3 regions of the Paenibacillus sp. 19GGS1-52 genome follow, and region 2 is predicted to be linked to each of the others. Evidence: riboswitches for the same ligand, from Rfam matches in the RefSeq annotation. Region 2 holds a riboswitch; each other region holds the start of a gene.
The links. A riboswitch is a leader RNA that binds a small molecule or an ion and turns the genes downstream of it on or off. The one in region 2 is predicted to bind cyclic di-AMP.

Region 1 (10,806 bases), 3.1 Mb from region 2:
ATACAGGGTGAGTACAGCAAGCGTATACTTCCTTTACGCCGCCTTCCATCAGTGCATTGGCTCCCAGTACAATCGTTCCGGCAGTATCGATGATATCATCGATTAGAATCGCTGTTTTGCCTTCAATGTTCCCGATAATATTCATGACTTCGCTGACATTGGGTTCCGGACGACGCTTGTCGATAATCGCCAGTGGAGCATTCAGAAAATCAGCAAGCTTTCTTGCACGCACTACACCGCCATGGTCAGGCGATACAACAACTGGATTCTGAATTTGCTTGGAACGGAAATACTGCGCCAAAATGGGCACGCCCAACAGATGGTCCACCGGAATATCGAAGAATCCTTGAATCTGCATCGCGTGAAGATCCATCGTAATCACACGGTGAGCGCCAGCCTTCTCGATCAGGTTTGCAACCAGTTTGGCTGTAATCGGATCACGGGAACGCGCTTTACGGTCCTGACGGGCATAACCATAATAAGGAATAACCACATTGATGCTCTTCGCGGAGGCGCGTTTGAGTGCATCTACCATAACCAGGAGCTCCATTAGATTATCATTAACCGGACCACAGGTTGACTGCACAATGTAAACATGGCAGCCCCGAACGCTTTCCGACAGCTTGACCTGAATTTCTCCATCACTGAAACTTGTCGTATGTGATTCACCCATCGGGATACCGATGTAGTCAGCAATTTGGCTTGCAAGCTTAGGATTAGAGTTACAGGTGAAAATTTTTAATTTGGAATCACAATAAGTCATAAAATATAAACCCTCCGTGACGGAATTTAGCTTTCCAAGGCGCCGGCGCGGATATACAAGTCCGTCCGGCGCTTTATAGCAGCGCTTTACGATGGACCCGGCTTGTCTTTCTTCGCTTTCGCACGGGAGCGGATCTTCTCCGCATATCCCGGTTTGTTCTCCTGCCGCACTCTAGCTATGGCAAGATCATTCTCTGAAACAGAACGTGTAATCGTCGACCCGGCTACAACAAAAGCACCTTTACCAACAGTGACCGGAGCAATAAGGTTAACGTTGCTGCCGATAAAAGCATCGTCAGCAATAGTTGTCTTAGCTTTGTTATAACCATCGTAATTTACGGTTATCGCGCCACAGCCAACATTAACATTCTTGCCTACAGATGCATCACCTATATAACTAAGATGAGACACCTTTGAGCCGTCGCCAATAGTAGCGTTCTTGATTTCCACGAAATCACCAATCTTTACTTCTTCCCCAATCACAGCACCGGGGCGTAAATAAGCAAAAGGCCCAACGGTAGTCCGTGCGCCGACTTGTGCCTGATTCAGTACGGATTGCTTAATTATTGCTCCGTCCATGATCTGGCAGTCTTCGATTTCACTGGAGGGGCCAATCAGGCAATTGTCTCCGATCACGGTTTTCCCTTTCAGGAATGTGCCGGGATAAAGAATTGTGTCAGTTCCAATGATTACATCCGTCCCAATATAAGTGGAGGCAGGATCGATAATCGTCACACCATTCAGCATATGTTGCCGGTTGATACGTTGACGCATAATACCTTCGGCTTCTGACAAAGCCAGACGGTCATTAACACCAATGGACTCTGAGGCATCCTTAGTCTGAAATGCCAGAACAAGATCCCCCTGTTCCCGCAGAATGCTGATAACGTCGGTTAAGTAATATTCTTGCTGGTTATTATTATTAGTAACCTTCTCCAAAGCCGCGAACAGTTTGGCGTTATCAAAACAGTATATACCCGTATTAATCTCGAGTATGGCTGCCTCTTCAGCATTGCAGTCCTTCTGCTCGACAATCTTCATCAAGCCGCCATCTTCGCTGCGTATAATTCGTCCCAATCCAACTGGATTGTCCATCACAGCAGTCAGTACAATTGCAGCTGCCTGACGCTCTTCATGCAGCGCCATTAATCCTTCCAGCGTCTCCGGGGTAATAAGCGGAGTATCACCGTAGGCAACAACCGTTGTTCCCTCTTCGCCACCGAGTAGATCCTTTGCCTGTTTGACAGCATGACCGGTGCCGAGCTGAGTCTCTTGCAGCACATATTCCGCTCCTTGCCCAACATAGGCTTTAACCTTCTCAGCACCATGTCCGACAACAACAATAATGCGCTGGCATCCGGTAGCCTTTACTGTATCAAGCACGTGCCCTACCATTGGCTTTTCGCAAACGGGGTGCAGCACCTTATATAATTTAGATTTCATACGCTTGCCCTGGCCTGCGGCAAGTACAACAGCCATTCTTTTCAAGAATGCCAACCTCCTACTCTTGAACTCACTACTGAATATATCTCATTCCGGGCAAAAAGAAAAGAGAACCATTAAGGCATGGTTCCCTTTTCTTCGAACCCCAATAAAAAACGGCATGACCATACGCCGCCCAAAGGGCAGCTGTCTCAGAAGAGTACGCTTAAACTAAGCTCCCTCTTCGATGACCTCTTCTTCTTCCGTTGCGGCGCGATCGTACTCGGCCAGAACCGCGGATTGAATCTTCTCGCGTGTTCCCGAAGAGATCGGGTGTGCGATATCGCGGAATTCGCCGTCCGGTGTACGCTTGCTGGGCATTGCAACAAACATCCCGTTATTACCATCAATCACGCGAATGTCATGAACAACAAACTCGTTATCGATTGTAATGGATGCAATTGCTTTCATTCTCCCCTCAGAGTTGACGCGGCGGAGTCTTACATCCGTAATTTGCATGTGTGTGTTCACCACCTTTTTCCATCAGAGACTTGGTGTATAATTCCACACAGCAAAGCGAATTCCTTCTTTTGAATTCCATAAAATGCCTATATAAGAAGATTATTTTTTAGTATCCATTGATTTCGACAGATATCGGGCGCTTTTCTAAGTATTCCTGTGGGATTCGACAATCTTCTCGTATTTTGAAAAGATAGAAAATTGACGTTTTTGAAAGTTAAGAGGAGAAATAATTCCCGGGATACGCTGAAATCCGCCGTACCTTAGAGTCCACCTCATTAAGCTTTACAAGAGAAACATAGTCATGCAATAGGCGTTCCTCTGATTCGACAGCGCCTGATTCCACCAATACCCCTACGCCAGCAACCTCCGCATTGAACTCACCAAGCAGATCAACCATACCGCGTACCGTCCCGCCTGCTTTCATGAAGTCATCCACAATCAGTACCCGTGATTTCTCCTTGAGTGCCCGTCTGGACAGTGACATCGTATGAATGCTCTTATGTGACCCAGATACATAATTTATGCTTACTGCGGAGCCCTCTGTGACCTGATGATCACGGCGCACCAGCACTACAGGAAGTCCAAGCTGGGCAGCTGTCGCATAGGCTAGCGGGATCCCTTTAGTCTCCACTGTCATGACTACGTCGATATCCACACCGTGGAAAGCGGTCGCGATAATCTTTCCCGCCTGCTCCATTAAAGACGGAAGCCCAAGCAGGTCTGACATATACAAATAGCCGCCAGGCAAAATCCGGTCACTTTGTTCCAATTGTCCGCACAAACGGTGTACGAAGGATAATGCCATCTCTTTGGGCATCCTCGGGATATAACGAACTCCACCCGCTGCTCCAGCCAAAGTCTGCAGCTCACCCATGCCTTCGCCCTCAAACACCTCTTTTATAATTGCCAAATCCTCACTGATGGATGACTTGGCCGCTCCGTATCGCTCAGCAAATGTAGACAGCGGCAGCAGGTCATGCGGCTTGTCGAGTAAAAATTGGGTCATGTCTACCAAACGCTGACTTCTTTTAAGTTTCTTCACGGAATGCTCCTCGCCAAAACCGAATATTATAGAAAAATATATCACTTTTGTACGGGTTTATACAAGAGATCATGCTAAGTAAGCGATCGCACCGCATAGACTTCCTTGCAAAATCCGCGCAGACCGTTATAGATTCTTGCTACCTTGGACTGCTTGGACACCAGACCGAATACAGTTGGCCCGCTGCCGGACATCAGCACACCGTCCGCGCCGAGCTTAACCATTGCTTCCTTGAGCTGCTGCACCTCTGGGTGCAGCTTTAAGGTTACATCCTCAAGCACGTTGCCCAGCTTGTTGCACACAGTGCCAAAATCCCCAGCTTCGATAGCATCCTGCATCTCGCGTGCTGACGGATGCACGACAATATTATTGCTGCGTACGCGTCCGTATACCTCTGCCGTCGATACATTAATCGGCGGCTTTGCCAACACAACCCAGCATTGCGGCGGGTTGGCTATCGGTGTTAGCTTCTCACCACGGCCCGTAGCCAGGGCTGTGCCGCCAGTGACACAGAACGGGACATCAGAGCCAAGCTCGGCGCCCAGTTCCTGCAGCTCCTGCATGGGAATCCCCAGGTGCCAGAGCCGATTGAGCCCGCGCAGCGTAGCCGCGGCATCACTGCTGCCGCCAGCCAGGCCAGCAGCTACCGGTATTCTTTTGTCGAGATGGATATGTACGCCACTCTGAACATTATAGCGGTCCTTAATAAGCCTTGCCGCCTGGAAAGCCAAATTCTTCTCATCCAGTGGAATATATCCAGCTTGACTTGATATTATAATCGAATCTCTCCGCAGCTCAGACAGCTCTAAACGATCTGCCAAATCCACCATGGTCATAATCATTTCTACCTCATGAAATCCGTCAGCCCGTTTGTGAAGCACATCCAACATCAAATTGATCTTTGCTGGCGCTTTCTCATACATTTTCAAGGCGTTCACCCACCTTCAACTTTTCCCGTAAAAACAACTTAACATATTATATGAGAAACTGGTAACTAAGTCCATTCGGAAGTTTAAGAAAAACTCATCACTGTATCCGTACACAGTAAAAAGACGCTATCTTTTTAGGACAGCATCCTTTGCATTTACATTTTCTATTCTGCAAATGATTACGATTTCCGTGCGGCCTGTTCAGCAAGCTGAATCGCTCTTTTCACCATATTCCCGGCATCCTGTGCTCTGATTCCGCCCCAGCCATCCCGTTCTACGGTTTCGTAAAAACCAAGTTCCTTAGCCAGCTCCGTCTTCAGTCCTTCTGACATCACGCCCCGTTTTCTACGGCTCATGATAGAATCCCTCCTCACGGTAAGTAGATGATGAACTCATTGCCCGCTTAGTATGCTTGTTGCGGTCAAGGTTCATACACTAATTATCTTCTCGCAAGTGGGACTACAACAAAAAACAGCCATCCGCAATGGAGGCTGTCGTAGACCATTAAGCTTTAATATACATAATCCGCATCTGCCCATCATCTTCACAAACTGTTACTTCCACAGATTCGGTAAGGATATCGGCATAGCTGTAGGAGACTCGCTTGAAGGTTTGCTGCTCCTGATCCAGTTTGACAATAAATACAGAAGGGTACGTTTCTTCCAGGACACCGGTACGTTCAACGGTTTTGCGACGACCACCGTTTGCACGCAACGTGATCTTATGACCGACATGAGCGTCGAGACTGCGTTTAATTTCCAACAGCGCGTTATTAGCCATTACCTGACGACCACCTCTTTCCTTGTCCATTATACAACCTTCTACCATCATTGTCAAATTAAATAAATAATTATAGATGATGCGAAAAAAGTTGTCAACGGAATTTTTTTTGAAGATAGCAAAGTCTTGTTAATGGCCTTGTTATACGTAATCTCGATGATCGCTAATCAAAAAAAAGAAAGGGTGAGCTCATGGCTCATCCTTTCTCAGGCCCCTGTCAGGGGCTTAGCGGCTCTTGCTGCCTCGCGCAGCCCCTCTTAACCTTTATACTGCAGAAGGCGTCACCTTTAGCGTAGATAGGTTCTGCAGACGTGGCATTCCGATCCGGAAGCTGCCGCGGGTCTCAATTCCCCCTACTCCCTGACTTCCGCTAATGGTATGGTTCAACACATCGTTCAGATTCACCGTATCCCGGATAGAGGTAAATGAGGCTTTTGCCGCCACATATACCGGGTCTAGAGCATGAATTAGAATCCGTCCGGGAGAGCTGGCGAAATTGGCCCCTGCTCCCAGCAGTGCTTCAAAATGAGATTGGCAAGCACCCGCAACTATGGTCAGGGCATCGAAATGCCTCTCATACTCTCGGGCTACACGGATCGCAGCAACGAAGTTCTGCGAATTTTTGTAACTGCTCAGACTGTAGAGGTCATAAGTATTATGTTGTTTCAACACCCCGTCATGGCCGGTAATTACCACAATATCCGGACGCACACGGGGCAGTAGCCGGTACAGGGTCTCTGCCATGGACGATTCATGGACATGATGCCCTTCAGCGGGAATTCGCAGCTGCTCGTATAAGCTAAGGCTTTTATTCAAATATGAAGGATCGCCGTCAAGATGCAGCACTTTACCTGGCACTTCGAAATAAGCCGCTTCCTTGGAAGACTGGCTCCAGACCCCGCCTAGGCTCTCCCCACTGCGCTGGCTTTGCTCCTGACGATCCTTACGCAGCTGTGTCAATGATTCCTTCGCTTTAATCTGTGCCTGCTGTCCAAGCTCTGTAATACGACTGGGAGGCACCTGTACCAAATCGATCAGTGGAGAATCCGCTAATAGACGAAATTCTGTCCCTTTGATGACGGCCCGATTCTGCACGATATGTTCTACACGGAAGGTCACATCACCGCCATAAGATTTACGAACAACCAAGTCTCCTAAATTCATTCAAACCACCACCTCTATCCCATCGTATGGGCAAAGGTCCCTATTGGTTCATAAGAAGTCATGTTTTTAACTTACGCTATACCTGCAGCCAGCAGCACAGTGCTTAATCTGGCGTACTCTTCAAGACTCAGAGTCTCTCCTCGACGGGAGGGTTCGATCCCTGCTTCAGCCAGCAAAGCCTCCAGACGTTCTCGTCCTTCCTCTGGGAAGTAACGGGCTTTTAGATTGTTGGCGATCGTCTTGCGGCGCTGAGTGAAGCAGGCATGTACCACTTCAAAAAAGTGCTTCTCATCCGCTACCTCCACCGGTGGAAGTTCCCGTACCTTCAGACGGATTACTGCGGAATCTACATTTGGCTCAGGAATGAATGCAGTACGTGGCACTATGCAGACAAGTTCAGGGTCGCTATAGTATTGCACGGCGATGCTCAGGCTACCGTACTCTTTGCCGCCTGGAGATGCTGCCATACGTTCAGCAACTTCCTTCTGAATCATGACAACGATGTTGTCGAGTGGCAGTTTCTCCTCCAGCAGCTTCATGAGGATAGGTGTTGTCACATAGTAAGGCAAATTGGCCACAACACTGACTTTATCCACGGTGGCAAAGTCCTCTGTAAATAGCTCTTGCAGATTCACTTTAAGTACATCGTCAATACGAACCTTTACATTTGGATAGGGTGATAATACATCACGTAAGATAGGGACTAAACGCCGATCTATCTCCACCGCGGTTACCACACCTGCAGCTCTAGCCAATTGCTCAGTCAAAGAGCCAATACCTGGACCGATCTCAAGTACCCCCGTACCCTCATTTAATTCTGCAGCATCTACAATTTTGTCCAAAACGTTTTGATCAATTAAAAAATTCTGTCCTAAACTTTTTTTGAACGAAAACTTGTAACGCTGAATAATTTCTTTTGTACGTCTTGGCGATGAAATATCCTCTTTGACACTCATGAAGTACTGCCTCCCAAATCAATTTGTGCGAGAGCGCAAGCAAATTCCTCCCGCGTGATTCCAAACATCGCCAGCCGTTTGTACAGCTGTTTGCCGTTGCAATATCCAATTCCTAGCAAATCCCCAAGTGCCATACGTCTCTCAGCCGCATTGGAGTTTACAAGCATCCCTGCCTCCATAAGATCTTCTATCCCAATAAGAATTGGAGCACCTTCAAACGAAGTATGAACATTCTCCAGCGCATGGCGTATAGCCTCAGGTGATGCGTTCTCTACCCCGATATCTCCTTTACGAGTTGCATCCTTCTCCGGAATGAAGGCGTGCTTACAGCCAGGTACCTTTGCAGAAACAATCTTGCGAATCCGCTCTCCGGCATGATCGGGGTCGGTTAATATAATAACGCCCCTGCGCTCCATTGCGAGCGTAATTTTAGCAATTACGGTACGATCTACAGCTGACCCGCCGGTCTCAATCGTATCTGCCTGTACTGCCCGTTTGATAGCTACAGTGTCGCTTTTTCCTTCCACGACAATTAATTCCTTAATCATTTACTTTCGTCCTTCCCAAAACGCAAAAAGAAGAGGATTCGCTCCTCTTCTTTTTGGCTAAAGAATGTATAAGTGATGAGCGGTAGCTCTGCGAACATTTAGTAATCATTTGCGGTTCCCTAATTATCTATCATCACTATAGCTTATTGACCGATATTTTGCAAAATTTCACGGGTTAGTTGAGCTCTGGTTTTACGGGTCCAATTACGTAAACGGTTCTTGATTTGCGACCGAAATTGCGGGCATGGCTTAGTGAATCATAATAGATATCAAGCTTATTGCCTTTAATTGCACCACCCGTATCTTCTGCACGGCGGAATCCTAAGCCTTCGATATAGACCCACCAGCCGATAGGGATTACATCCGGGTCAACAGCGATGGTCCGACCTTCCGTTACGCGTGTTCCGGAGGCTGTAAGGGTACCAATGCCGGGCTCTTCCCCTGAGTATGCCGTCATCGAGACATTCTTAATCACTTTTTTGTATTCAAAATCTACGCCTGCCTTACTTGTGACGTTGTTGCTGCTTACTTTGACTGATTTGGAGGAGGTTTTGGACTTCGCTTTGGGAGTAGTGGCAACGGCTACTACAGGTTTAGGAATGGCTTTGGTCCCTATGGCAATAATCTTGTCTTTGGTCACCGTCTGTACTTCCTTACCGATCATGCGCATAGAAGCGAGTTCTCCATCTTGGTAGGTCTTCTCGATATGCTGAATCATGACGCCTGGTTTGCCTGCCTGAGCCACTCTTACGGTACCCTTGTAAAGAGAGGGGTCTGCCGTCTTGATAACCCGGAAAGGTAAGCTTGTTGTCCGCTGGACAGTTTGTTTGTTAATGCGGACAATCTTAATTTCCATGTTAGCAGAAACTGTGGTGTCTAACGAAGGGAAAATCTTATCATTTGGGGCTAGGGAAATACCCGCTTTGCTGATCACCTGACCAATAGTATCTTCGGTCGAATACAGCGTTTTTGTTGCTCCGTCTGCAGTAAGGCTAAACTTCTGCGCACGGTTAATTACGATACGGTCGCCGTCTTTTATCTCATCACTTATGCCTGCGGATAATTCATCATGTGGCTGCAGCGAAATTTGTTCATTTGCCAGTACATCGCTAAGTAGCGATTCACGCGTTTCAAGCGTCTGTACTTGCCCGTCTATTACTAAAACTAATTGTTTGCTGCTCTGACCGTGTACGTACAGCAGAATTAATAGCGCGATAGCAATTGATATCACACCTGCAAGTAAAAGTACGCGTAGGTTTACCTGCTTCCACCGTAATGCGAAAGACCTGCTGGATGATTGCGAATCATGGGATACGTCTGGTTGGAATACGCCCATTCTCTCCATCCTCCTTACATAGCCCCGTCGTCCAAGCCTAACAAGATGACTGAATTTTTTCTGACGAAACTAGTTTGAGATTGCCACAGGATACGCCCGCATTGCACTAGCGTTTCCTGCTCATGGATCGCCTGCTCGGCACATTTACCACCATACCTGTTATATAACAGTATGCGAGGTACATTCACTTTATTCAAAAACAAAAAAAGCCTAAAAAAGGGTCACAGAGGACTCTTTCGTGGCTTCTCCGTTTATGAGAATACGGGAATGTTTATGCACGAGGTTGCCTCTCTTAATTTGCGCTTACGGGGTTAGCTGTCGGGTTCGGACGAAAGAGAGTCGCCCTATCTTAGGTCACCCGCTCACGGCGGTTGCCCTCAAATTCACCCCAAAGACCACGTGAAGAAATCAAATATTATCTGCGGCATTTCTATGCTGTACCCTATGTACGAACATGCGGCAAAGTAATATTGGTTCCCCCGTTCTCCATACGGAGACTCAGCGAGACGATCCATGAATCAATGGCTGTCACTATAACACAGACCACTGCACTGAAAAGATGATATCCTGTTTTGATGCATGTTGTAAAGGACGATTCAAGCACGTTTACGTAAATATATGGTTAAATTATTGTAATATTCGGCCGTTTTTATGTTAAAAAAGTTTAATATATCGATCATTCTTTATTTTTCACCGTTTTTGCTCCCGTTTTCAGACAATCCCAAATCGTTCCAGTGCGTTCGCATAGGTTATTTCTGCTATTTCTTCCCAACTAATCCCTTTTATCTCAGCCGCAGCCTCCGCTACCAGTCTCACATGAGCACTCTCATTACGCTTGCCCCGGAAGGGATGGGGAGTCAAATAAGGGGAGTCCGTTTCGATCAACAATCGGTCAAGTGGCGTCTGTGCAAGCACCTCTTTGGGGACTCTGGCGTTCTTAAACGTAATGGGTCCTCCGAAAGATAAATGGAACCCCAAATCCAGGCACATTTTGGCTGTTTCCCAACTTCCAGAGAACGAATGCATTACCCCTCCGACCTCATTTGCCCTTTCCTCACGTAAAATTCGCACCACATCCTCATGAGCATCACGATCATGGATACAAATGGGCATTTTCAGTTCTCGGGCCAGTCCAATCTGCTTGCGGAATACTTCATGCTGCACATCTTTTGGCGAAGTGTCCCAGTAATAATCCAAGCCAATTTCCCCGATAGCTACCACCTTTTTATGACTGCATAGAGAAGCGATCCAGTCGAGGTCCCCATCCTTCATGTCAATGGCATCCTGCGGATGCCAACCGACGGCGGCATAAATATTGTCATATGCTTCAGCTAGCTTCATCGTA
Region 2 (10,806 bases):
CATCTTGCTTAATCTTCACCGATCCTAGCGATCCATAATGAAAGACCGGCAATCCACAGAGGTATTAGGATCGGAAGCTCAAAAATAACGCCAATTGGGGGTATAATTCTATTTATGCAATAAAATATTCATGCCATTAATTATTATTTTACCTTCCGTAGGTTGAATGATCCTGGTCATCTTGGATAAACCACCTTTACCTATAGATGAAAATGACCTCACTTCAAGCAAATTCCTGAGTATAGTGAATCATCACTGCAATAATATGGATTCAATTTCACGTAAAGGGGTAAGGTAACTTAAAGCTACTTATCTCCTTGAAGGATGGGATCACGATATGGAACAGATCGAACAGCAACTTTTGGATTGGCTTAATGACCATGTGAACGAAACCGTTGTACTTGAAAAGCAGGAGCTCGACGACCTGGATACTATCCATTTTAACCTAGAGTCTGTTGATTATCGGAATGCAGAGGCTGTTATCGATGAATATCTTGGCAGTGCGCTGATCTTAAGAGGTTCAGGTAGTACACTGAATGGGGATAATGAGTTAGTGCCACTACCACAGCACAATTACGAAATTGCCGTCGCAGGACTGCATATTGAGAGCATCCGTAAGGATAAAGTCGAGTTAAAGACTGATAGAGCTAAATATGCCCTCTCATTAACGTAACTTTCAAAGCATAAAAAAATAAGCGAGGCCGCAGGTGTGGAGTTACCTGTAGCCTCGCTTATTTACTCTTCGCCAATAATTTCTACTTCGGTCTCCAGCTCAATACCAAATTTATCCTTCACTATTGCTCTTACATGCTGGATAAGTCCAATATAATCGCTGGCTGTTGCGTTATCCGTATTAACGATAAATCCAGCATGTTTCTTCGATACTTCTGCTCCGCCCATTCTTGTCCCTTGCAAACCGCTTTCCTGAATTAATTGACCTGCGTACCGCCCTGGCGGTCGTTTAAAGACACTCCCACAGGAGGGATATTCCAGGGGTTGCTTCGATTCGCGCTTGTAGGTCAAATCATCCATTGTGGACTTAATGCCTACCGCCGTAGCAGGCTTCAAGACAAACCGGGCTTCTAGGACAATAAACTCCCCGCTGGCAAATACACTTTGTCTATACCCCCACTGCAGCTCGTCACCTTGAAGCGTGACTATTTGACCTGCTTTGTTAATAGCCAGCGCACTATGCAGAACATCCTTGACTTCACCACCATAGGCACCTGCATTCATGTACAGAGCGCCTCCCACAGTTCCAGGGATACCACAGGCAAACTCAAGCCCTGATAACTCCTGCTCCAATGCATAACGCGAGACATCAATAATTGTAGCACCGCTCTGGGCATACAGGTAATCTCCGCGTATCCCCATCTCCATTAAATCAGAGGTTTGCAGAACGATTCCGCGTATGCCCCCATCCCGAATAATCACATTCGAACCATTTCCAAGAACCGTAAGCGGAATGAGATGTTGATGGGCATATGTAACAACCTGTTGCAATTCTTCATATGTGGCGGGAGTTACCAGTATATCAGCCTGCCCACCCATTTTGGTAAACACGTGATCCTTAAGAGCTTCATGAATCTTCACGGTTCCCGCAGTAACAATGTGCTGTAGATCATTTTGAACTGTGCTAATATTCATCTTTCATGCTCCTTTAATGATGTGAAAATACTATTCTTGACTGCCTTATCTTATCAACAATAATGATTACAGACTATAATCCATACTCTACTTCTTCCTTTGATCTTACCTTATATAATCTATATGAAGCATATACGTCTGCAATTATCACAGCTTAAATCAGTTGTAGGCAACCACAACTTTAACAACGAACAGGCTCCCTTGTCAATGGCGGGAGCCTGTTCGTTGTTGAAATTCAATTATTATTATAAAGCTTCTGCTTAAATTAAACCTATTCTTTAGCCGAAGCTGTCTGTTCGCGGTAATTCGTTCTACGAGCGGCTCTCTCTTCCTCTTTCAGACGGGGACAAGTGTAACAATAGCTTCCCCCATCTGTGCGGTAGTACAGGCAGCAGCGGTTGCGCATCTGTACATTTTTATCAGGATCAGCGATATCTTCGATTGTGCGCACAAGTACCTGAAAGGGATTTCTTGAGATCCCGAATACTTCAGCTGGCACATCTTTGACGAGATACTGATAATCTTGATATAAACGGTGGACCAAAGAAGGGTCACCCATTTCTTTTGCCAGAATCTCAATATAATAATTGAACTTTGTCGGTAACTGACCCCATACTTCACTCATCGGCAACCCGCCAACCTCAGCCATTTTATTCAATAAAGGTGCCATCGTATCACGGTAAAAAAGGACAAGAACTTCATCTCTCCACGCTTCACGACCCACCTCATCAATAGGAGCTTCAGTCATCCGCCAGCCCTTCAAAGAAAAGGCAACCCGGCAGTAACCATTAGCAGGTATAAGATGAATTTGTAGATTTGACAAATTTATAACCGGAACAGATAGATAGAAAGTCAGAGAGTATTGCACCGCAAGCGCTAACGTGGATAACCAATTGGCAAAATAAGCCGCAACTGCTCGATCATCCAAAGCCTTCATCAAGGGTCGATAAGTCCCCACAAAAGCTCTCATATTCTCTTCATTTGTCAGCTCTAGAGCCACGAAAGAATGCAGGGTTCCCTCAGGTGGAGTAGTATGTAGATCAAATTTAGAGCTTAAATCTTTCAGTTGTGTTTCATTCATCTAAGGCCCTCCGGTCTTCATGCTATTGCGGCTGTCAGAGCTTAAGCTACATTCCTACAGCTTTATAGGCCGCAAGCTCATAAGGCAGGCAGAGCGGAACTCCTGTACGCGGATCAGGAATAATATCAGCTTCGATCCCGAATACTTCGCGCAATACCGCTGGAGTCATTACTTCAACAGGTGAGCCTTCACTAATGACATTGCCTGATTTGATCGCTACCATATGTTGCGCGTAGCGGGAAGCGTGATTCAAATCATGAACAACCATAATAATCGTACGGCCTTCCTCTTCATTCAGCTTTTGCAGCAGTTGAAGCACTTCCAGCTGATGAGCCATATCCAGAAATGTAGTCGGCTCGTCCAGAAACAAAATATCAGTCTGCTGGGCCAGAGCCATAGCTATCCAAGCACGCTGCCGCTGCCCTCCGGAGAGGCGGTCAATCGGACGATCTTGGAATTCATCCATGCCGGTAACGGTGATTGCAGAAGCGATGATATTTCGATCCTCCGGAGTCATCGTACCGAAGCCTTTTTGATGCGGGTAGCGGCCGTAGCTGACCAGCTCAGAAACAGTCAGGCCATCAGGAGCCGTGGGATTCTGCGGCAAAATCGCCAATTGTCGAGCCACCTCTTTTGTAGATAGTGTATGGATCGATTTCCCATCCAGCATGACAGTACCACTCTTTGGCTTCATGATCCGTGCCATCGTTTTGAGAATGGTCGATTTCCCAGAGCCGTTAGCACCAACAAGTGCCGTTATTTTCCCTGTAGGAAGGGTGAGATTAAGGCCTTTGACAATCATGGCTTCCGCGTAACCAATACTCAACTCTTCTGTATTCAATCGTTCCGACATAACTTCACTCCTCAAAAGTTTTATGGAGCTTGCACTCCTCTGATATAGCTGCTGCTAGGCCTTGGATTTGGCCAATAGGTAAAGAAAGTAAGGTGCTCCGATGATTGCTACTACAATGCCTGTTGGTATTTCTGCAGGCTGCAGGACCCAACGTCCAATCGTATCAGCCGTAAGCAGCAGCAAAGCGCCGATCAAGGCACAGGACGGCAGCAATACTTGATGCCGCGGACCTACCAGCCTGCGTGCCAGATGCGGTGCAATCAAGCCTACGAAGCCAATTCCTCCGCTTACGGCTACGCAGGAGCCTGCAAGCGCGACTGCCGCTGCTAAGAGCAGTATCCGTTCTTTCTCTACTGGTGTTCCGAGTCCTGCCGAGGTCTGATCCCCCAGATTCAGCACATTAAGCACCCGGGCCTTGTAGAAGGAGAATGGAAGCAGAATTAACAACCACGGCAGCAGAGCAAGTACGAATCTCCAGTCTCCGCCCCAAATCTTGCCGGCAATCCAAGTAGCAACAAACTGGTAATTTCGCGGATCAAGTCGGAGTGACAAGATTAGCTGAAAAGCGTAGATTCCGGCGGATACCGCAATCCCGATAAGAATAAGTCTTGTGGGCGACAGTCCGTCTTCCTTCCGGTAGGACAGGAAATAAATGAGAGTTGCCGTAAGGCCCGCACCCGCTAAGGCCAATAATGGCAGTAAGAATACAGAACCTGCTGTTGACGCTGGAAAGAATGAGATATAGATAATTACAGCAAATCCTGCTCCGGCGTTTATTCCCAATGTTCCAGGCTCAGCGAGAGCATTGCGCGACAGGCTTTGCAGGATACAGCCGGACACTGCAAAGCCCGCCCCTACCAGTAACGAAATCACTATTCTCGGCAGCCGGAAATCAAAAAGAATAAGCTTCTGCTGATGAGTTCCTTCGCCTGTTAAAGTATGTAATACATCCAGCGGTGACAATCGCATAAACCCGGTATTCATACTGATGATAAAAACGGCTATGATTAGGATTCCAAGCGACGACAACACGGTAATTCCTCGAGTTCGGCGCTGCCTTTCATATGGAGAGAGTACTATTTTGCTCATGATAGCTCTCCCTTGCGTTTACTCGCTAAATAAATAAAAAAGGGAACGCCGATCAACGCGATTAAAGCTCCTAAGGGTGTTTCATACGGTGCATTAATCATTCTGGCAGCAATATCTGCAAATACAATTAACAAGCTGCCGAGAACTGCTGAGCAAGGAATGATCCAGCGATAGTCAACTCCGACCAGGTAACGCACCACATGCGGAATAATGAGTCCTATAAAAGCAACCGGCCCCACTACAGATACTGCAGTTCCGGCAAGAATGACGACAATAACCATTCCGGCGGTTTGTACCAGCCGTGTTCGCTGCCCCAGCCCAGCTGCCACATCCCTTCCTAAGCTAAGCAGTGTAATGGAACGTGATAACATCATTGCAGCGATAAGAGCCACCGCAACAAATGGAAACATTATCTTTAACTGAATCCAGGTTGTCCCTCCCATTCCACCGGCTAACCAAAAAGCTACGTCCTGTGAAAGATTGAAGAGAATCGCTACACCCTGACTAATAGCAAGCAGCAACGCACTAACTGCAGCGCCGGCAAGTGTCAGACGTAAAGGTGTGAGACCATTATAGGATAGTGATCCGATTCCGAAGACGATCAGGGCCGCTGTAGCAGCGCCGATAAAGCAGTATAGCATGAGATAAATAAAAGAAAGCGACGGTGCAAAAGCAAAAGCGACGGCCAACGCTACCCCTGCTCCAGCATTCAAACCTAGCAGACCAGAATCGGCAAGTGGGTTACGGGTCATCCCCTGCATAATAGCCCCTGCTACAGCAAAGCAAGCGCCAACTAGAGCCCCTGCTAAAGCGCGTGGAATTCGCAATTCTCTAATCACTTGATGCTGCTGTAGCTGAGGATTAAAGCGAAATACAGCTTCCCATACGGTTGCCAGCTTAATATCTGCTGCACCAACAGAGACGGAGAGCGCGAGACCAAAGACGATGGCGACAAGACCGAGTACAAGGATGCTCATTGCCGCCACTGGATGTGATCTTAAAGGCTTGTTTACTACAGTTTTCTTAATTTTGTGTGTTGATTCTGGGGATGGGACCATGAGTCGTCTCCTTATAATGAGTTACAAACTTCCAATTGATAACAACTATCATTCTCATTATCGCAAAAATATCTATTATGTACAATGGAGGCGCAGAATTTCTTATCTTTCAAGATGAAACGGCTTCGCCGTCCTTTACATGGACAGCGCCCGTTTCTTCGAGAAATATAAGGATAAATAATGGCGTGAAACATATAAATTCTTATATTTCAAAAAAAGGTGCAGGTCAGTGTATCCGGAGATACACTAATCTGCACACATCTTGTACCCGTCATGAACTAGTCACATCCGGCTGTAAGAACGAGTATTTCTTATTTCACTAGACTGGCCAATACATCGTCTATAGTCTGGGAGCCTGCAGTGGCACCGCTGTAAAGCCAACTGCTTGTTGAGCTAAGCTCATGTACATTGCCAGCTTTGACGGCTGGAATGCCCTTCCAGATTGCACTATCCAGAATAGCCGCTCCTTCTGTCTTATCACTATTCACCAGGAAGATATGATCTGCTGTCAACTCAGCGAGTTTTTCTAGAGAAATAGGATTCCAGGTAGCTCTTGTTCCTTCAGGAATTTCTGTTACAAGGTTAGGAAGCGTTACCCCAAGATCTGTATACAACACCGCGCCACTGCTGCGGGTTTCATCTACAATATAGAAGTTTTTCTGCACAAGCCAGAGAATTGCTGCGGATTCTTTACCAATTGCTCCAGAAAGCTTTTCTTTTGCGTCGGCTGCCTTCTGATCGTAATCTTTAATGGCCTGCTCTGCCTCTGGAGTCTTATTCAGAATCTCGCCGATTGTGAGCAGCGCTTTACGCCAGTCCTTGCTAAGTGCATCTCCCACTACATACGTAGGGGCAATTTTGTTCAATTGATCGTACAGTCCGTTTTGAACTTCAGACTCCGATTGAATGAGAATTAAATCGGGGGTAAAGCTCGTTACTGCTTCCAAAGGAAGATCGTAGCTGATCTTTGGGACATCCTTTAAATCAGCAGCTAAATAATCCTGGATACCGTTAGGAACTGACCATTGCGCTACCGGTGTCACACCGAGTGTTACCAAGTAATCTTCCAGATACGATCCCAGAACCCGTTGTGGATTAGCTGGAATAATAACCTTATGTCCCATGGAGTCCGTTACAGTCTTCTCTACAGCTGGTGCTTTTGTTTCTGCTGGGGCTGTTGTAGCCTCTGCTGTAGGCGCTGCAGAAACCTCTGCTCCACTATTTGCTGAATTTCCAGCATTATTATTACCGCAGGCGGATAAGAACAATACCATCACCATTAGTCCGCAAATTGCTAGTTTCATGCTTCCCAATTTCTTTTTCTTAAACGAAAACATTAAAATACCCTCCTATTATGTATCTGCATTGTTGGTCAAAGGTGTATTTGCCTTCGCCTCACTTCCTTAAATGATATTGATTCTCATTCTCTATGTCAACATAAATATTTAAATATGTGAATAATTACTTTCTTTTCTCAACTGAAAGTTAACTAAATAAACTAATGTAAGCGTAAGCAAATTGGGTAAGTTGGAAAAATAGAATAACAGCTCTTACGACCCTAATCATACGCAAAAAGCGGCTAGTTCCATTACTTCTGGAACTAACCGCTCGGGTAAACAAGCTTATTTGTTTAGATGATAAGGAACTGTTGCCACAACAATATCTTTTTGATTCATAAGATAAGTGCGGATGAAGATACTCGTCTGATTATGCAATATAGCTTGCCACCAGTGCTTTGTAATAAACTGCGGGATCAGGATCGTAATATGATCTGTTGTAGCTGTCTTCCATTCTACTGTATCAATAAACTTTATCAGCGGACGGATAACGCTGCGGTAACGGGAACGAAGAACAATCAGACGTACACCTGGGTCCCATTCCTTCCACTTAAGCTCCATCTTTTGAATATCTTCTTCATCAAAACCTACATAAACAGCAACTACATTATCTGTTAGCGATTTGGCATAACTGAGTGAGTGCAGCACGGCTCTTGTTACACCTGATACTGGAACAACAACTGTGCTTCCCTTGATGCAAGGTTTTTCTGTATCCATGCAAATACGAAGCTGGTCAGCAGTATTCAAATAATGTTGATGAATCCGATAAAATACGAACATAACTGCAGGTAGGAAAAGAAAAATCATCCATATACTCGTGAATTTAGTGATGATAAAAATTAGAGTAATCGTTAAGGTGGTCAACATGCCTACAGTATTGACGGCGAACTTCCCATGCCAACCCTGTGGCTTCAACTTAAACCAGTGCACCATCATACCCAGTTGTGATAACGTGAATGGAATAAAAACCCCAACAGCATACAAAGGAATCAATCCCCCTGTATCTCCGTGAAATGCAGCTACAAGCACGGCTGACAACACACCGAGAAAAATTATACCATTGGAAAAGCCTAGGCGGTCACCGCGAACCATAAAAGCATGCGGCAGGTATTTGTCTTTTGCGAACATAAAGGCAAGTAACGGAAAGGCAGAGTAAGCTGTATTTGCGGCCAAGAACAAGATTACCGCGGTGATGCCTTGAATGAAAAAGTATAATCCGCCACGTCCAAAGGTTGATTCAGCAATTTGAGAAATAACGGTAGCTTTCTCGTCCGGCATAATTCCATACCAGTAAGCCAAGAGTGTAATCCCTGTAAACATAGAACCCAAGATAATTCCCATCATCATCAACGTCTTGGCTGCATTTTTATCCGCAGGGGCTTTGAAATTTGGGATGGCATTCGATACAGCCTCTACCCCAGTCAGTGCTGAACAACCGGAGCTAAAAGCTTTAAGCAATAGAAACAGGCTGACATTAGACACTACAGTACCCATCTCTGGAATATTGGCATGAGCACCGCCTGTAGCATATTTAATAAATCCACTAATAATTAGCACAAAAATGGAGACGACAAACAAATAAACCGGAATGGCAATAAATGAAGCTGATTCTGTCACTCCGCGTAAGTTGACTATAGTTAGTAGAAAAATAACGGTTACTGCGATCAGAACAGAATGATTATGAAGATTTGGAAAGGCCGATGTAATCGCATCTGTTCCGGCCGAGGCGCTTACCGCGACTGTTAGGATGTAATCTACAAGCAGGGAACCGCCCGCTAAGAGACCTGTCGAAATGCCCAGATTACTTTTAGCTACGATGTAGGCACCACCGCCTTGAGGATAAGCAAAGATTGTCTGCTTGTATGAAAAAATAAGTATGGCCAGCAGACCCAATACGGCTAGTGCAATTGGCAATGAGTACCAAATGGCTGTGAATCCTGCTGCCACCAGCACAATCAAAATTTGTTCCGTTCCGTAGGCCACAGACGATAGCGCATCTGAAGACAGAACAGCCAGTGCTTTCACCTTGGATAACTTTTCATGATCGAGTTCGTTCGACTTCATCGGACGCCCGATCAATAGTCGTTTTACCTTGCTTACCATTGTAGAAACAGTTCCTCTCTTTGTGAGTTGAAACGGTATTACCGTGCGCCGTTTTCTTGGTGGATTTCATAAATGTAGGCACAAAAATAAGCATACGGAAATGATCCGCATGCTTATGCATGGTCATTATCCCACCTTTGCTTACGAGGTTAGCTGGCGGATTCGGGCTGTGGAAAGCCCTACAGTTCAGTCATGTTGACCTGTTCCGATTCACCCCTTTGACCCTAAGGGTCAAGTTTGGTTCCCCCGTTTTTCCTTCGGAAAATTCAGCGCATATTCAACTTCTCACAAGGTCTAATAATAGTCTACAAAGACCTTACAGTAAAGTCGTGAAAGAAATGAAAAAATAATGAAAAAACATCCAAATTGCGCAAATATGAGATCTGACACAGCACTTTCTTTCATTAGCTTCTATTATCCCAATGTCCCGCGTGTTTATGATTTTTTTTCTAATATATGTGACAGTTCGTCAAGCAATACTTAGTATGTTGAGATTTCAACCTCTTCTTCTGTCTCCGCTTCATTACTCTCACGTCCAGTCCACAGTAAAACAGCAATCAACACGAAGGCAATCAAAGCTAGCAAGGGGATTGTAATGAAGCCGAAAAAATTCAAATAATCCTTATTGCAGGGTACTCCGATCGTACAAGGTATTATTTTGCTGAGTGCAGGAATCTTTTGCTCTGCATAATGATATATAGAGATACTCCCACCAATCAAACTTAGAGGCAACACATAAGGAATAATCTTTTTATCTCCTCGAAAGGTAGCAATTCCAAGCAGTATTAGCTGTGGATACATAAAGATACGCTGGAACCAGCAGAGCTTGCAGGGCTCGTATTTCAGGACCTCACTCAAGTAGAGGCTGCCCGCAACAGCAATTAAAGAAACGAACCAGGCCAGATAGAGACAGTTACGACGGCAAAAAGAAGAGAATCTCGTCACTTTACTTCCACCACTTTAGTTGCGGCATCAATGTCTGCAGAAATAGCCTCAATATTAAACGGTGTCTCTGATTTAACTCCATTAATAAAGAGGGTCGGCGTATTGGTGACGGAAGTGTCACTTGCCACCTTAATATCTCTGTTCAATTCATCCGCATACGTACGATTTTCAATGTCCTTACGCAAAAGATCATAATCAATCGTTAGCTTTTGCTTCTCTGCTAAGCTAACAAGGAAATCAGCGGTTGCCCACTCTATATCTTCCTTGCCTTGGTTTGCATAAATAGCGTCATAGTACTTCCAGAATTCATCATTACTTTGATGATATACAGATAATGCAGCTAACGATGCTGTCTCCGAATCCGGCCCGATAAAGGCCATATTCACAAAGTATAAGGCAGCTTTACCCTTGTCTACATACTCTTGAACAATTTGCGGTTTAATTACACCAGAAAATTGTGCACATGCTGGACATTTGAAGTCTCCAAATTCTACAATTTTCACCGGAGCATCTTCTTCACCGAGTCTAGGGAGATCACTGTAATTGAAGCTGACTGGTTCTGCAGTAGCCGCCTTTGAAGAAGTATCCTTAGAAGCAATCATAAATAAGACCACAAATATAACGACCACTAAAGCCACTGCGCTAACAATAAGGATCCTTGTTTTTTGCTTCTGCTGTTCCTGTTCTTTCCGG
Region 3 (10,806 bases), 3.2 Mb from region 2:
GACATTGGGGATCCTATCGAATTTTTTATTTTAAACGAGAATGTTATTGTACTAAGGAAGTACACCTCCACCGAATGTACATTTTGCAGAAGCCTTGAGCAGGTAACCTATTATAAAGATCAATTTATTTGCAGCGATTGTCTGAAAGAACTTGGCAATCCGGAACGAAGCGTTCAAGAGTCAGAACCACTCCAAGATGGTTCACAGGAGTCCGCTGTACATAACAACAGCATCCGACGGACAAAGACTGAAGAAATGAACCAACGCCTGCAACAAGCCATTGTAGATCATCCCTTTGCCAATCAGAAAGGGCTTGCTGAAATACTGGGTATTAGCCAGGCAAGAGTGAGCCAGCTTAAACGCAAATTTAGTTCTGCCAGCAAATAATAAAGTTGTTTGTACTATAAGAAAAAGGCTTCGCCCTCCTGAGACAGGAAAGGCGAAGCCTTTTTTCTTATATGCTTATATTGTCCCTCCCAACTTGGGAGCAGCCTCGCCCTATTCTGACAGTGCTGTCTTCAGTTCTTGTGGTGACGCCTCCCACCAAACCTCATTATGGGAGATCAACAATGATTTCAGTGCAGCCTTTTCCGTTGCGCCAAGCCCGTCCACATTGATCTTACGCTTAAGCGCTGCATCAAGCTTATTTACATGCTCGGCAAGAATCTTCCAGCCGCGACGCGCTTCAGCATCTATCCACATCTCACAAGCCGTGATTCCACCATAAAATTGTCCCTCTGGTAAACGATCCACAGCGACCCACACTACCCAAACCTGTCTTCCATCTGGGACATCCTCACGATTCGTGGAGAATTTAATGCCCTTTTCCACCTTGCTCTTGGCATGCATGGCACCGATATCAATGACCGCCTCACCGCCGTCAATAATGACTGGTGACACATTGTTCAGATCAATAGAGCCTGCTCCAAAGCCTTTATGTTTGCTCTTCGCATTCACAATATTCAAGGCAATCTGTTTCTTGCCTTCCGGTTGTAGATTATCCACAGGTGCACATCCTTCCTCTTACGAATAATTTAATTTTAGCTAATAATACGGCGAATGCAAACATATACATTCCGTAGATGCTTGTCACGGGAGGAATTACTGTATGAAGCCACTGTCATTAAGGTCCAAAATTATCCTTGCGACCCTGGCCACCCTAGCTCTACTGGGAGGGGCCATAGAGGTCTTTTCAGGGCTTCGTCCTGCTGCTGTAAACGTCTCTGCCCCAAAAGAGGCCAAGTCCCTGGTAGTCACACCCAAGACAATCGCCCGGCAAGTGCCTCTTCCGGATTATTCCCCCGCCCCGGTCACTGAGGCACTAAGCCAAAGAGTTGCTGAGTATCACATTGACGTACAGCTTGTTCCGGATACAGAAACTTTAAAAGCTTCTGAGACCGTGACATGGACCCATCCTGGTATTAAACCGGTAAGTGATTTGTACTTTCATTTATATCCGAATGCATTTGCCTCTACGGATACAACTTTTATGAAAGAGTCGGGGGCGAGCTTAGAGGGGACAGCATGCCAGATAACGGATTCGGCAGCATGACTTTAACTGATCTGCGTACCACAGAGGGGGTATCACTGCTTCAGAGAGTACAGTATGTACAACCGGATGACGGCAATATAAATGATAAGACATTGGTCAAAGTACATCTCCCCAGCCCGTTAATGGTGGAGAGAGCGTCACCCTCAAACTTCAGTTTGAAGTTCAACTACCCAAGATATTTGCTCGTATGGGCACTTCAGGGAATTTCGTGATGGCTGGTCAGTGGTTCCCCAAGCTTAGCGTTTACGAGCCTGCCGGAACTCGAGGAGTTCGCGAAGAAGGTTGGAATCTGCATCAATACCACGGCACCTCTGAATTCTATAGCGATTTCGGCATATACAATGTAACCATTTCTGTTCCCTCAAATTATACGGTTGCGGCAACTGGGTTCCCTGTCAAAAATGCCAAACTGAAGCAGGAGCAGAAAATATATCAGTTCTACGCAGATGATGTCCATGATTTTGCCTGGGCGGCATCTCCTGACTTTGTGTACGCGGAGGAAGCCCTCTCTACACCGGAGGTTCCGGGTGTACGAATTAAGCTGTATCTGGACCCGCTGCATCAGGATCTGAAGGAGCGTTACTTTCAGGCTGCCAAAGCTGCTCTTACCTCCTTTAGCAAATGGTATGGACCTTATCCCTACTCCACTCTGTCTATCGTCGTTCCTCCCAAAGGGGGAAACGGCGCCGGGGGAATGGAATACCCTACGCTGATTACAGCCTTCGGTGCTGCTGAGACTTCTCCGAACACCTCACTCGAGCGCACCATCATCCATGAAATAGGCCATCAATATTTCTACGGCATGGTGGCGAGCAATGAATTTGAGGAGGCATGGCTGGACGAAAGCTTCACCTCCTATGCCGAAGACAAGCTAATGGAGCAGGAGTATGGTATTATGGCCAACCTCCCCCTGCAATCCAGTCTGGTAACTACCTCACAGCCGTTGGATCTAGAAACCTGGAAATACGGTGGAGCCGATTCATACACCCGAAATGTATATATTCGTGGCAAGCTGGTGCTTAAGGATATCGAACGGCTGACAAGCACTAAGGTTATGGATGCCATTATGTCTTCCTATGCCAATAAGTACCGCTTCCAGCATCCCTCTACCACCGATTTCCAAAAAATCGTAGAGAAGGTAACCGGAAAATCTTGGCAGACTTATTTTGATCAATATGTGTATAACGGTGGGGCTCCTGATTTTGCTATAGAGAATATTACGATTCCTACTATTAAGAGCACTAGCGGAGAGGCTCACAGTTACGAATCGCTGGTAAAGGTCGTGAATAAAGGAAGTGCCTATCCAGACGTGCCCCTTAAGTTCACCTTCTCCGACGGGTATACGATGCAGCGTATCTGGAGCGGGGAGCGCAAAGAAACTACATTCCAGTTATTCCATAATGCGCCGTTGTTATCCGCCGAGATTGATCCTGATCACTCCATTCTGCTGGAGAGTAAACATATCAACAACTTCAGACTGGCGGAACTGGATCAGGATGTACTCTCCCGCTGGACGTTAAGTATGACGAAACTGCTTGAATCAGTGCTCGGAACTCTTGTCTGGTGAGGTGAGAATGGTGAAAAGATCGATAACCCGTAGCTGGTACAGCATGAAAGAGCAATTATATATTCTGATCCTGTTATTTATATACCGTTTGCTTTGGGGCTACTTTATGTACAGGTTCGTACGCGTTGCTATTATTCCGGTTCTACTGCATTATCCTGATAAAAACGCTGGCGGTAGTGGAATCGGCAGATTGCTATACTATATCGAAGGCCAGTTCAGCTTGAGCACCGATCCTGCAGTGCAGCGTTGGCTGTGGACTTTGCTGGGGTTGGCTGCTTTACGCTTGCTGCTATCGCCCTTCATACGGGCGGGACTACTGCATGAATTGCATCAAGAACGCAAGGGAGAGCGTGGCTTGTTTTTTTTCCCAGGCATGAAAATCTATGGATTACCCATTCTGCTCTTCAGTTTGGTTGAATGGCTCCTGACTCTATTGCCGCTTTACTGGATTGCTCCAAAAATGTACGGGCTGCTGCTGCCCTCCTTTTTGGACTATACAATACTATTGAAGCTTATTCCTTATATTCTCACCTGGCTGGTGTATATCTTCCTCATTCGCTTAGTTTTACTATATATTCAGTTTGGCTACACCAGTGGCACAGGGATGTTCTCCTCGCTGCTGATCTGCTTAAGGGTTATTATCCCTGCTGTTGGGATATCCATTGTACTTGGGGCTGCAGGGTTGCTCTTGCTGCTAGTCTGCGGGCTTACTGGAATCTTCTACCCTGGACTGCCCGCACTCCTTATCCGCCAAATCTCACCGTTCCCCGCTACTCTGTTCAAAATGTGGGGAATAGCAGCTCAATACCATCTGTGGAAAAGTAAGGCCTTCCCGCAATAATTACATCGTCCAAGGACATATAGAAAGAGTCTCCCCTTCTGCAAACAGAAGAGGAAACTCTTTTTTGATTACAAATATAATAAGAGTTTGCAAAACCTTAACTCCTTTGATACAATGATGCCTGTACTAGTAGTAACAACTTTGTAATCTTTTTAATTTTTTCTTAACCATTGTATGTACGTTATTGTATTTCGATATTGCTGATACGTCACTATTCTGGTGCATAACACGCCAAATTCCCTGCACCGGGGAGTGGGGGAACCATATTTTGGGTGAATTGATCTCCTAACAGAGGGATCATAGGTGAACCTTCTACCGAACCCTTAAGCTAACCTCGCAGGCCTTGGAAGGAGTACATCTTTTGAACAGACAGAACTTAAAGAAAAAATGCGCCGCAGCGGCGCTAGGACTTCTCATGGCATTCACTTTGGGAACAAGTAGTGCTTTTGCGGACTCCAAAATGGACACAGTAATCTCCAAAACACTGGGGACCACTTATAAAACAGGTGGGATCAGTACCAATGGATTTGACTGTTCCGGCTTTACGAAATATGTTTTCAAAAATCTCGGCCTTGCACTTCCACGTACTTCAAAAGCGCAATATAGCGTGGGAACAGCTGTTTCCCGCAATAATATGCGTCCTGGAGACCTTGTATTCTTCAATACTACTGGCGCAGGGATATCCCATGTTGGAATTTTTGTAGGCAGCGGTAAATTCGCACAATCTTCCTCTTCACATGGTGTAATCATCAGTTCACTTAATGAGAACTATTGGGCCAACCGTTATGTGGGTGCTAAAAGAGTTATGAGCACCACTGCATACAAAACTGTAGCTTATGATTGAAATTCCCCGACAACTATAACCTCTTTAAACTATATGAGCCCGAAGTGATTATCACCATAATCATTCCGGGTTTTTTCTTTTCCTTATTCTACCTTTTACACACATTTAACATCGTCGAAACAGCTTTTTAACAGAAAACACAAGAAAATATTGTAAAAAGGACGATTCTGCCGTTATTTCAACGTTTAAATGCAGTATATGTTCAAAAAAAACACAATTATTAGGCATAAATATATTATAAAGGATTGCCAACGGCGGCTGTGTTTGTTACAATTATCGCATCGAGCTTTTAGTAACATTTTTGTAATCATTAAGTTGTCTTTTACGAAAGTTTTGTCATGTATTGAATACAGCTATTCCTAATCAAACAGTACGTGCCGAGTTCCCTAACAATTAGGGAAACGGGGGAACCACTTTGGGTGAATTGACCTCCTATTTAACAGAGGGGTCATAGGGGACCTTCAACCGAACCCTTAAGCTAACCTCGTAGGCATTTGGAAGGGGTTTACACTTTTGAAGAAGAAGTTGGCAGCAGCAGTACTAAGCTTTTCTATTTTTCTTACAATGGGAATGGGAAGCGCATTCGCGGATTCTAAAATGGATAAAGTGATTGACAAAGCAATCGGAACTAAATATGTTACCGGTGGCATTTCAACGAACGGCTTTGATTGCTCTGGATTTACAATGTATGTCTTTGATAAGATCGGCATCGATCTGCCGCACCAATCTGGTTCCCAATACCAAATGGGCTCTGCTATTTCCCGTGATGATCTTAGACCTGGCGATCTTGTGTTTTTTAATACAACAGGCAAAGGTGTTTCTCATGTCGGTATTTATGTTGGTGAAGGTAAATTCGCACATGCTTCTTCCTCACGTGGTGTAACCATCAGCTCGCTGAGCGACAGCTACTACGTCAACCGTTATGTTGGCGCTAAACGAATTATGAGCACAGATGCTTATCAAGCGCTTGCTACTGATTCTGAAGACAATGATAATGTGCAGTAAAAAGTATTAGTACATAGGCTCTTTTCCAGGATTTTTCCAAAATCTTGGGGGAGAGCTTTTTTTGTGTCTACTAGTTATTACCCCTTACAATACTTGTAAAACACAAAATAATAATAAACACTATATATAAATGGACGATTTGTCGAGCCACCCTTTTTTATAAAGTTTTTGAGCCAAAGGAAGGTTTTTTTGTTTATAATTAGATAAGAAATTATTGCCCTCGTGAAAGGAGGTCTCTGAGCTAATGATTAGTTCATCGGTTACTTTCCACGTTGTTCCTATGGAGATCAGACATGCAAAAGACATCTGCGAGTGGATTTACAAGCCCCCTTATAATATTTACGGCTGGATGCCATGGGAGCAAATGCAGGCACTTAATATTGAATTTGGAGATCCACAGCTTCGCCAAGAACAATATGTTTCCGTAATCAATGACCAAGAGATTTTATGCGGATTTGCCCAGCTATTTCCGATGGAAGGTGTAGTAAGACTGGGGATTGGAATGCGTCCGGATTTATGCGGACATGGACTGGGCCACCTATTTGTAGGATCTATCGTAGAAGCCGCTCTGAAGCGTTACCCGGAACGTGAGATTGATCTGGAGGTGTTGACGTGGAACCAACGGGCAGTGCTTACCTATCGAAAGTGTGGTTTTACGATTACGGATACTTATGAACGTCGAACTCCGACTGGAGATAAACCATTTTATTGCATGGTCTATGATAAATAATCCCTTTATAAATAGCTTCCTAAAAAATGAAGTGGAATTTGTTCGTTTTTTTGACACAAATGCTATGATAACGCTTCATATTCCGCTATAATGTAGGGAGCAGCTTACATTGAAGGGACGGATGGGGATGCAAAAATGGATCATGAGCGGTTTGTTTTTTGCCGCCTGTGCCTTTGCGGTAGTACTAATGTTTACCCTTCCTGGCAAAGCAGAGGTCGCTGAACAGGATAAACCTACAATACCGGTAGTGCAGCTTGATGAAGCCAAGGCAGAAGCGACTGTGAAGGCCAATTGCATCACCTGCCACGGTGATCAACTTCAGGGCGATGTTGGCCCCAGTCTTCAGAAGGAAGGCAGCCAGCATGATGCTGAAGGAATCTATAGCATTGTTACTAAAGGGCGCGGCCAAATGCCTTCATTTAAGGAGAAACTAGCTCCGGAGGAGATTGCGAACGTTGCTATGTGGCTATCAGAGAAAAAATAAAGCAATCTGCAACAACAAATACGCCTGTGCAGCAGATAGGTAACTATCTAAAGCACAGGCGTATTTTTCGATTAAAGCTTAGTATCCCGCTGAGCTGAAGATTTAAGATTAGCGGTTTTTCTCGAAAGCTTCGTTAAATTCATGCGCTTCGCGGACATCAAGTGGCGTAATGCCGCCTGCTTCAATTGAAGTGAGTCGCAGCGTAACGGTTTTATAATCAATCGTAATATGCGGGTGGTGTTCAAAAGCTTCGGAAATGGCTGCTACCGCATCCACGAAGGCGATGCCCTTCATATACTCATTAAACATGTATTTACGTACAAGGGTATCATTCTCCAGCTTCCAGCCTTCCAACTTGCTCACCTGCTGACGCAGTTCTTCCTCCGTAAGTAGCAATTCGATTCCTCCCTTACTAAAATAGCAGCAAAGTCTTCACGCCTGCCCTCGCCCTTTATGTGCTAAATAAAACATCCCTTAGCTTCTGAGGACCAAGGGATGTGCCAGGATAAAGTTGATTTTCGATTTAATGTATTCTAAAATCCTGGAAAATATAACTCGGCTCTACCAATTTTAACACGGGCTGTTGGTTACGGCAAATCACGTTCAGCCGCACCCTCAAATTAAACCAAAACCACCGAGGCCAAATCTACTTCTCCAACCAAGATATTAATGCGGTGCGTCTCCTTGTCATAAATCACGACCCCGCTACCTACTTGAATGACCGGTTCCTCACCCAGCGCGAAGAATAGATCCTCGGCCAGTGCTTCCCACACCTCCAGCTTCGACTCCTGTGGCAACTCCTGCCACTCATCTGGCTCCATCTCGAAAAACACATATCCGTCAGAAATACGTCCAACCGCTTCCGTTAATTCATTCAGAATTTCAGCGTAATCTCTACCATGCTTAACACCCACATATATCACTCCGTTTTCTCTATTGATGAATAATATCGTACCTTATCCATTATAGCCGAAAAAATGACTTCACAAAAAAGGGAATGCTGTCGATAAATAAGAATATACGTTAGTCGGTTTTTCGCAGGGTGTCCAGCCGCTATTCAGGGATGATGTACGCGGCTTAGTCGGATCACTTTTTAAATCTCATGGACGAGGTGCATAATGGAAATTTCAACAATAATTGGTCTTATTCTTGGTGTAGTTGCAGTTGGCGTGGGCATGGTGCTTAAAGGAGCCCCTTTACACAGCTTGGCTACACCCGCAGCTTACATTATTATCCTGGTGGGAACAGCTGCTTCGCTTTTCATGGCTTTTCCCTTCTCAGAAATGAAGAAGATCCCCAGTCTTTTTAAAATGATATTCATCAGCAAGAAAATGGTCAGCAAATCACAACTAATTACTATGTTTATGGAATGGGCTTCTATCACCCGTCGTGAAGGTTTATTGGCTCTGGAATCCAAAGTCGATGAGATCGAGGATAATTTCCTCAGAAACGGCATGCGGATGATTATTGATGGTAATGATCAGGAATTTGTCCGGGATGTATTAATGGAAGATATCCACGCGACAGAAGATCGCCATAAAGCAGGGGCACTGATCTTCTCACAAGCGGGCATGTATGCCCCAACGCTAGGGGTATTGGGAGCTGTTATCGGGCTTATCGCCGCTCTTGCGGATATGAGTGATATGGAGAAGCTGGCGCATGCAATCGGTGCTGCCTTTATCGCTACATTGGTTGGTATCTTTACCGGTTATGTATTATGGCATCCTATTGCTACCAAGCTCAAACGGCTCTCCAAACGGGAAATTGAGGTTCGACTGATGATGGTAGAGGGCCTATTGTCTATCCAATCAGGCGTGTCTACTATTGCTATTAATCAGAAGCTTGCTGTCTTCTTAACACCTGCAGAAAGGGCCAAACTGACTGAGAAGGAGGCCAGCCCGAGTGAGTAAAAAGGTTAGACACGAGGAGCATGAGGAACATGCGGATGAGTCCTGGCTATTACCCTATTCCGATCTTATGACCCTGCTAGTCGCTTTGTTTCTCGTAATGTATGCCATGAGTGCTACAGATGCCAAGAAATTCGAAGAAATGAGCCAAGCCTTTAGCTCTGCACTCAACGGTGGAACCGGTGTTTTGAATGAAAAATCAGCAACTCCTACAAAAAGCCAGCTAGATCAGGGGAAAAATGATAAATTGGATAGCGTTGTTTCTCAAAATACCGGCGAGGCGGAGATCGCCAAGCTGCGGAAGCAAGAACAAGCAGACCTTGAGAAGCTCAAGAAACAATTTGATCAATATATTAAGAATAACGGACTCACAGATTTGCTAAGTACTAAGTTGAACCAATCCCAACTTATGATTACGATCAGTGACAATGCCCTGTTCGCATCTGGTCAGGCCATAGTGAAGGATGAATCACGCCAGTTGGCCAAATCCATCTCGACTATGCTGCAGCAATTCCCTGATTATGACGTGCTCGTACAGGGTCATACGGATAACGTACCTATTGCGAACACCAGCTATTCCTCCAACTGGGATCTTAGCGTCGATCGGGCATTGCACTTCATGAAAATCCTGCTGCTGAATCCCAATCTTAATCCCCGTAAATTCAGTCCCATCGGATACGGAGAATATCATCCGATTGCGGATAATTCTACTGCTGCCGGACGCTCCAAAAACCGCCGCGTAGAGGTCTCTATTATCCGTAAGTATCAGGCAACCACTGAGTTTACAGGCATCGTTCCATCCACCAAGTAATTTCCGTAGCATAAATATAGTAAAGAGCTGTCCCAAAGGTCTAGTCTAAGACCTTTAAGACAGCTCTTTTTTTCTACCATTAGATCAATAGGTATAATCTCATTGCCCTACAGCAATTCGTAATTCAACATAGTCCCCAGCTCCAACTTCTCCTGAGGCGACAGCTCCCGCCATTCTCCCATTTGCAAAGCCCCTAGGCGTATATTCATAATCCGGATGCGCTGCAGCTTTCTAACCTCATAGCCAAAAGCGCTGCACATGCGGCGAACTTGCCGATTCTTGCCCTCTGTCAAGATAATACGGAATACTCTCTCTGTAATACGTGTCACTTCACAGGGTAACGTCTTGCCGCCTGCTATCTTGACCCCGGTGGACATACCCAGGATAAAAGAAGGTGTAATCGGTCTATCTACGGTGACCACATATTCTTTCTCGTGCTGTCCTTCTGCCCGCAGTATCTTGTTAACGATATCTCCATCATTCGTAAGCAGGATTAATCCTTCCGAATCCTTATCGAGTCGACCAATCGGAAAAATACGCTCATGATGTCCAATAAAATCGACAATATTCCCTTTGATATGCTCCTCAGTGGTCGAGGTAATACCTACTGGCTTGTTGAGAGCGATGTAAACGGTTGTACTACCCGTTTCAAGAACCCTCCCATCAATTAGCACCTCATCACCTGGAACAGCCTGACTGCCAAGCACAGCAAGTTCTCCGTTGATTGTAACCCTGCCGCCTTCCACCAGCTTGTCTGCCTCACGGCGTGAGCAGTATCCTGTCTCACTGATGAATTTATTAATTCTCACCTTGTTCTTCACTCCGTTCTTCATTAATGCTCTGACCGGCCGGTAACCGGATTGTAACCTCGGCCCCAAGTCCAAATTCACTTTGTATTTCCATACTGCCCTTATGGGCTTGGATAATTCGCTGGCTGACCATCAGCCCAAGACCTGTTCCTGATTCCTTATTTGTAAAAAACGGCTCGCCCAGCTTAGGCAGCATATCTTCAGGAACACCTTCTCCTTCGTCAGAAATTACAATGACTACAAAATTCTTGACTAT

Region 1: linked by a shared signal. The riboswitch ahead of H1230_RS01235 (resuscitation-promoting factor) and the one ahead of H1230_RS15905 (APC family permease) in region 2 are both predicted to bind cyclic di-AMP.
Region 3: linked by a shared signal. The riboswitch ahead of H1230_RS00875 (C40 family peptidase) and the one ahead of H1230_RS15905 (APC family permease) in region 2 are both predicted to bind cyclic di-AMP.

The regions. Positions count from the first base shown of each region.
Region 1 covers NZ_CP059724.1:251,928-262,733, forward strand. Annotated here, with positions in the region: gene H1230_RS01185 (ribose-phosphate diphosphokinase) at 1-763, opposite strand, end outside; gene glmU (bifunctional UDP-N-acetylglucosamine diphosphorylase/glucosamine-1-phosphate N-acetyltransferase GlmU) at 850-2,250, opposite strand; gene spoVG (septation regulator SpoVG) at 2,416-2,703, opposite strand; gene purR (pur operon repressor) at 2,921-3,748, opposite strand; gene ispE (4-(cytidine 5'-diphospho)-2-C-methyl-D-erythritol kinase) at 3,823-4,677, opposite strand; gene H1230_RS01210 (alpha/beta-type small acid-soluble spore protein) at 4,857-5,033, opposite strand; gene veg (biofilm formation stimulator Veg) at 5,182-5,457, opposite strand; gene yabG (sporulation peptidase YabG) at 5,722-6,621, opposite strand; gene rsmA (16S rRNA (adenine(1518)-N(6)/adenine(1519)-N(6))-dimethyltransferase RsmA) at 6,693-7,577, opposite strand; gene rnmV (ribonuclease M5) at 7,574-8,125, opposite strand; gene H1230_RS01235 (resuscitation-promoting factor) at 8,301-9,461, opposite strand; cyclic di-AMP (ydaO/yuaA leader) riboswitch at 9,746-9,975, opposite strand; gene H1230_RS01240 (TatD family hydrolase) at 10,173-10,806, opposite strand, start outside.
Region 2 covers NZ_CP059724.1:3,385,705-3,396,510, reverse strand. Annotated here, with positions in the region: gene ymzB (protein YmzB) at 338-673, shown strand; gene murB (UDP-N-acetylmuramate dehydrogenase) at 736-1,647, opposite strand; gene H1230_RS15930 ((2Fe-2S)-binding protein) at 1,919-2,728, opposite strand; gene H1230_RS15925 (ABC transporter ATP-binding protein) at 2,775-3,581, opposite strand; gene H1230_RS15920 (FecCD family ABC transporter permease) at 3,636-4,670, opposite strand; gene H1230_RS15915 (FecCD family ABC transporter permease) at 4,667-5,728, opposite strand; gene H1230_RS15910 (iron-hydroxamate ABC transporter substrate-binding protein) at 6,040-7,065, opposite strand; gene H1230_RS15905 (APC family permease) at 7,351-9,168, opposite strand; cyclic di-AMP (ydaO/yuaA leader) riboswitch at 9,292-9,450, opposite strand; gene H1230_RS15900 (disulfide oxidoreductase) at 9,649-10,113, opposite strand; gene H1230_RS15895 (DsbA family protein) at 10,110-10,806, opposite strand, start outside.
Region 3 covers NZ_CP059724.1:182,491-193,296, forward strand. Annotated here, with positions in the region: gene H1230_RS00850 (AbrB/MazE/SpoVT family DNA-binding domain-containing protein) at 1-387, shown strand, start outside; gene H1230_RS00855 (YwhD family protein) at 499-1,005, opposite strand; partial or broken gene H1230_RS00860 (M1 family metallopeptidase) at 1,109-3,119, shown strand; gene H1230_RS00865 (hypothetical protein) at 3,163-3,960, shown strand; cyclic di-AMP (ydaO/yuaA leader) riboswitch at 4,180-4,318, shown strand; gene H1230_RS00870 (C40 family peptidase) at 4,376-4,804, shown strand; cyclic di-AMP (ydaO/yuaA leader) riboswitch at 5,170-5,312, shown strand; gene H1230_RS00875 (C40 family peptidase) at 5,318-5,809, shown strand; gene H1230_RS00880 (GNAT family N-acetyltransferase) at 6,054-6,539, shown strand; gene H1230_RS00885 (c-type cytochrome) at 6,667-7,023, shown strand; gene H1230_RS00890 (4a-hydroxytetrahydrobiopterin dehydratase) at 7,132-7,419, opposite strand; gene H1230_RS00895 (hypothetical protein) at 7,644-7,937, opposite strand; gene motA (flagellar motor stator protein MotA) at 8,142-8,933, shown strand; gene H1230_RS00905 (flagellar motor protein MotB) at 8,926-9,741, shown strand; gene rluF (23S rRNA pseudouridine(2604) synthase RluF) at 9,849-10,550, opposite strand; gene H1230_RS00915 (sensor histidine kinase) at 10,540-10,806, opposite strand, start outside.